Regions from separate parts of the Rhodococcus sp. PAMC28707 genome, predicted to be linked through region 2. Evidence: predicted binding sites of a transcription regulator. Region 2 holds the regulator's gene; the other holds the start of a gene.
The links. The regulator LexA, encoded in region 2, represses DNA repair genes until DNA is damaged. The targets are predictions, from matches to a motif close to CGAACANNTGTTCG.

Region 1: the regulator LexA is predicted to act here: its motif matches at 1,415-1,428, upstream of E5720_RS03715 (error-prone DNA polymerase).

Annotation. Positions count from the first base shown of each region.
Region 1 is NZ_CP039253.1:802,440-805,559, reverse strand. Features, by position in the region: gene E5720_RS03720 (MMPL family transporter) at 1-1,321, opposite strand, end outside; gene E5720_RS03715 (error-prone DNA polymerase) at 1,449-3,120, shown strand, end outside.
Region 2 is NZ_CP039253.1:314,847-317,966, forward strand. Features, by position in the region: gene E5720_RS01405 (hypothetical protein) at 1-346, opposite strand, end outside; gene lexA (transcriptional repressor LexA) at 804-1,502, shown strand; gene E5720_RS01415 (acyl-CoA dehydrogenase family protein) at 1,585-2,727, opposite strand; gene E5720_RS01420 (solute carrier family 23 protein) at 2,864-3,120, opposite strand, start outside.

The DNA of each region.
Region 1 (3,120 bases), 490 kb from region 2:
TGATGTCGGCTATCGGCGCGCCCTGGGGTTTGGCTCCATCGAGGCCCCGGAGTACGACCGTTGCGCTCTCACCCGAAGATTGGAACTCGGTGCCGAGGGTCTCGACGGCGACGCGAGCGGGATCGTCCTTGGGGAGCGCGGTGTAGTCGACCTCGCCGAGTGTGACCTTCAGTATCGGAGCCGACAGTACGAGAAGTCCGGCGATGATCACTGCCGCTACAATGCCTGGCTTGCGCATCACTCGGGTCACGACGCCGCCCCAGAACTTCTGGGCGCGCGCCTCACCTCGATCGGACGCGGTCCTGCTCCACGTCAGAGAATTGATGCGTGGTCCGAGGATCGCCAGCAATGCGGGCACCGCTGTCAACGACAGGATTGCGGCGCTGGCTACAGCGGCCATGGCCCCGAAACCGAGCGACTTGATCACCGGTTGTGGGAAGACGAGCATGCCGGCAAAGGCGCAGATCAGCAGCAAACCCGAGAAGACGATCGTTCTGCCTGCCGTCAGAACTGTACGAATCGCTGCATCGGCCGGTGTTGCACCGTCGCGCATTTCTTCTCGATATCGACTGACGATGAACAGCCCGTAGTCGATGGCGAGCCCGAGACCCAGAAGTGATGCGACGTTGATGGAGAACGAGCTGACTTCCGTGAACGAGGTAAGGGTACGCAGGATTGCCAACGCACTCAGGACACTCAGGATGCCGACGAAGACCGGGACGGCGGCCGCTACGACGCCACCGAAGATCACGATCAGCAGAACGAGCGTGATGGGGATGGCGATGGCTTCCGAGCGAACCAGATCTTCCTGGAGCGTTTGGCTGAAGGAGACCCCGACCACGGAGCCACCGGCGAACTGGGAGGTGACGCCCGGTACCTCGAGCTGCGGTGGGATCTCTCCGAACGTGGCGAAGGTGATGCCGGAGTCGGGGCCGAGAGTGACCGTCGCGAGTGCCTTCGTTCGGTCTTTCGAGACCAGGAATTGCTTCGTCCCGGTATCGGCTGTCCAGTAGGAGGTGACGTTCGCGACTGCGTACTTGTTCTGGAAGGCGTCGAGTACCGAGGTGACGTCCGGGGCGATGTCGTCGATGCTCTTGCCTTCGGGCGCGGTGTAGATGGCGACGATATCGGGGGTTTGCTGCCCCAATCCTGCGACGAGCTCCGAAACCTCCGCAGCTTCACTACCGGGGTCGATGAACCCGCCCTCGCTGAGCTTGCCGAAGACGCCGAGTCCCCATATTCCGCTCAGGGCTACGACCACCACCGCGATGGAGAGCACCCAACGCTTGTGGGAGACGACGAACGAGGCCCAACGATTCACATTCTTCTCCGGCTCTTTCGGCTGCTGTATGTCACGGCGAGCCTAACTGCCCCTCGAGGCAGATTGATTTGTGTCGTACCCACGAGGTCTAATGGAACATACGTTCGAACGAAAGTGAGGTGTCGGTATGGGATGGAACGACGGTCCGCCGACGTGGTCGGAAATGGAACGGGTGTTGTCCGGCCGTCCCTCACATCCGAAAGTCGTGGACATCGTCGGGGACGGTGGTGACAGTCCAGCGTGGTCACGCAAACGGGCGGCGTACGAGAAGACGATATCGAAACCTACGACGACGACGGCGTACGCGGAGCTACATGCGCATTCGGCTTTCAGCTTTCTGGACGGCGCCAGCCAACCGGAGGAGATGGTCGAAGAAGCAGTACGGCTCGGGCTCGAAGCCGTCGCCATCACCGACCACGATGGCTTCTATGGTGTCGTGCGCTTCGCCGAGGCAGCAAAGGCGCTGGGCATCAAGACCATTTTCGGCGCCGAGTTGTCGTTGGACACGACGATGTCGAGGACAGGTGAATTGGATCCGGAGGGTACTCATCTGCTGGTTCTCGCACGTGGGCAAGAGGGGTACCGACGGCTGTCGCGTGAAATTGCCGCAGCTCACCTTGCCGGGGGAGTCAAAGGAAAGCCCCGTTACGATTTCGACGCCCTGTCCGAGGCTGCAGGTGGCCATTGGCAGATTCTCACCGGATGTCGAAAAGGGCATGTTCGACGGGCGTTGGATGCCGGTGGCGTCGAGGCAGCAGGTGCGGCTCTGGCGGATCTGATCGAGAGATTCGGTGCCGGCCGAGTGACCGTGGAACTGACTCATCACGGCATCCCTGAAGACGACGAGCGCAACGATGCGCTCGCCGAATTGGCACGGAGATTCGGTCTTCCGATCGTTGCTACGACTGCGGCGCACTATGCGACTCCGCGGAGCGGGCGTTTGGCCATGGCGATGGCAGCGGTACGTGCACGCAGCAGTCTGGACGACGCCGCGGGGTGGTTGGCGCCCACGGGAGGTACGTATCTGCGATCCGGCGCGGAGATGGCTCGATTGTTCGAGCATCATCCCGGTGCGGTTCGTGGTGCCGTCGAACTGGGTCGAGAGTGTGCTTTCGATCTGCACCTGATCGCCCCACAACTACCGCCGTTCGACGTGCCTGCCGGCCACACCGAAGCCAGCTATCTACGTGCCCTTACGCTCGACGGTGCTGCGCGCAGATACGGCACACCCAGTGCGCACCCGGCCGCCTACTCGCAGCTCGAATACGAACTCGACATCATCGAGCGGTTGAACTTCCCTGGTTATTTCCTCGTGGTGCACGACATCGTGGACTTTTGTAAGACACACGACATTCTCTGTCAAGGAAGAGGTTCGGCAGCGAACTCGGCTGTCTGTTACGCCATCGGAATTACGAACGTCGATCCGGTGGCGAACAAACTTCTTTTCGAGCGTTTCCTTGCTCCGGAACGAGACGGACCTCCGGATATCGATGTCGACATCGAGTCCGACCGGCGCGAGCAAGCCATTCAGCACGTGTACGAGAAGTACGGGCGCGCGTACGCGGCGCAGGTGGCGAACGTGATCACGTACCGAGGTAAGTCCGCGGTACGTGACATGGCACGTGCGCTCGGGTTCTCGCAGGGGCAACAGGATGCCTGGAGCAAACAGGTCACCCGGTGGTCGGGCGTCGGAGATCAGGCAGACAGTGGCATTCCGAAGCCTGTTCTCGAACTTGCCCAGCAGATCGAAGGCTTCCCCCGTCATCTGGGTATCCACTCGGGCGGAATGGTGATCTGCG
Region 2 (3,120 bases):
GATTCGCAAGCCCTACCAAGCCCAGAAGAACAATGGCTGTGATCAACACACCCGCGATCGTGGCGGTCCACGACATTGTCTGACGTGGCGCCTCGTCGTCGAAGCTTCGATCGGCGGAGCTGTGATCGATGACCCGGTTGCAACCGTCCTGTTGCGCGACAGCGTGAAGGTAGCGTCGACGGTCGAGTGACGCGCAAGACGTGCGTGGGCGAGAAGTACGGACGGGCTGGCCCGAGCGCGTTGTGCGATCGAGGGTGTCGCGACCGTCTATACCCCGACCGTCTATACCCCGACCTGCTGCTGCGAGCCTGGTGAGAGCACTGGTCCGCTCTGTAGTGATGCTCATCGGAACCTCCACTGCGGTGTACAGATCGACCGTGGCGATGCTCGCGACCGACGCGACTTTCACCTTTATTCGATCAGGCGTTCGACGAACGCTTGTTCGAAGTTCTATCACGCGGGTCGGACAATGTCAGCAGAAGTTACGACACGGATCGAACAGATGTTTGATCGAACAGGGTTTTCGGGCTAGATTCGTGTCAGAAACCACACGTCACATCCACACCACGCGTTCGGGCCACTCGAGCACACGAGATGCCCGGCAGGGGAAGGCGATGCAGGAGGATGCACGAATGAAAGAAGAGACCTCGTCAGGGTCACCGAAGTCCACGGGCAAGACGAGCGGCAAGGCGAGCGGGAAGACGAAGGCTACGGCAGTGCGCGCAAAGACGCTCGGAAGTGCCACCGGTGGAAAGGTCCCCGCGCCGGCTGCCAAGACCGCCACAACCGCCAAGGCGCCCTCGGTGCCGACGGCGAAGGCATTCGAAGGTGAGGGCACCGACGTCAATGCGGGCCTGACCGAACGTCAACGCAAAGTTCTCGAGGTCATCAGAGCTTCGGTGACCGAGCGTGGCTACCCGCCGAGCATCCGGGAGATCGGGGATGCAGTCGGGCTGACCTCTACGTCGTCGGTCGCTCATCAGCTTCGGACGTTGGAACGCAAAGGTTTCCTCAGACGTGATCCGAACCGCCCACGCGCAGTGGATGTTCGCGGGCTCGACGAGGTACAGGCAGACCACGCGGCAGCCGTTGCCGACGGTTCGGCGCCTGCGGAGGATCAACTGCCGACTCCGACGTTCGTTCCAGTACTGGGAAGAATCGCAGCCGGCGGACCAATTCTTGCCGAGCAGGCGGTCGAGGACGTTTTCCCTCTCCCCCGCGAACTGGTCGGCCAGGGTTCACTGTTCATGCTGAGAGTGGTCGGCGAGTCGATGATCGAAGCAGCGATCTGCGATGGCGACTGGGTCGTGGTTCGACAGCAGAGTGTCGCCGACAACGGTGACATCGTTGCAGCAATGATCGATGGCGAAGCCACGGTGAAGACGTTCAAGCGCACCAAAGGTGAGGTATGGCTACTGCCGCACAACCCATTGTTCGAACCGATCCCGGGCAATGACGCAGCCATCCTCGGCAAGGTCGTCACGGTCATGCGCAAGCTCTGATCAGCGAGTTCGTACAGACGAAGGGCCGCAACCTCGTGTTTCGAGGTTGCGGTCCTTAACTGTATCGATCGAAAGGTGAGAACTAGAGATTCAGTCCCCGCCCGATGATTTCCTTCATGATCTCGGTCGTTCCGCCGTAGATCGTCTGCACCCGAGAGTCCATGTATGCCTTGGCAATCGGGTATTCCTTCATGTATCCGTATCCGCCATGCAGTTGCAGGCAGCGGTCGATGAGACGCACCTGGTTCTCGGTGGTCCACCACTTGGCCATAGCGGCTTCCTGCACCGTCAGCTTGCCGTCGTTGAGCAGTTCGATGAATTTGTCGACCATGATCCGTGAGGCGGTCGTCTCGGTTGCCAACTCCGCCAGCACGAATCGTGTGTTCTGGAATTTGCCGATGGACTTACCGAATGCCTTGCGATCACGGCAGTACTGAATTGTCATGTCGAGCGCCGACTCCATGGCGGCTGCTGCGACGACCGCAATGGACAGTCGTTCCTGAGGCAGGTTCTGCATCAGGTAGATGAAGCCCATCCCTTCCTCACCGAGAAGGTTCGCGGCGGGCACGCGAACGTCGGTGAAGCTGAGTTCAGCCGTGTCCTGCGCCTTCATCCCGATCTTGTCGAGATTGCGTCCGCGTTCGAAACCAGGCATGTCGCGCTCGACGACGAGCAAGCTGAATCCCTGCGCACCCTTGTCGGGGTCGGTGCAGGCTACGACGATGACGAGGTCGGCATTGATTCCGTTGGTGATGAAGGTTTTGGACCCGTTGAGGACCCAGTCGTCTCCATCGCGAACGGCCTTGGTCTTGATTCCCTGCAGATCGCTACCGGTACCGGGCTCGGTCATCGCGATCGCGGTGATCAACTCACCGGAACTGAATCCGGGTAGCCAACGCTGCTTTTGTTCTTCGTTCGTCAGATTGATGAGGTATGGCGCGACGACGTCGTTGTGCAGCGTGAATCCGATTCCGCTGTAGCCGCCGCGGGTGGTTTCCTCGGTGACGACGGCGTTGTAGCGGAAGTCTTTGACACCGCCACCGCCGTACTCCTCCGGCACGTCGGTGCCGAGGAATCCTTGCTTTCCGGCTTCTACCCACACCCAACGATCGACGAGGTTCTGCTCTTCCCACTTAGCGTGGTTCGGCGCAACGTGTTGGTCGAGGAACTTGCGGTACGACTCGCGAAACATGTCGTGCTCGGAATCGAATATCGTGCGTTCCACTTCGGTCTCCTTCGAATTGCCAACCGGCGGCACCATTGGTCACCTCCGGTGAACTGACGTCATTCGAGCCTACGGCCGAATAGGTCAACCGGTCGATGACCGAGCCGCGCGGAATCGGTGACCGAAGAAAGTGCTGTTATCGGCGCTGTGTGCGAGAAAGGGCGCGCAGAACGGGATAGCCGACCAAGATTCCGACCGATCCCCAGGCGATACCGCCGAGCTCCACCGACCCGACCGTCAGTGTCAGATCGCCGATGCCGGCAACGATGGCAGCAGCGACGACAACGAGGTTGACGGGATCGGTGAAATCGACCTTGCTGTCCGACCAGATGCGCACACCCAGCAGGCCGATCAACCCGTAAAGAACCAATGTCGCGCCACCGATGACTCCGT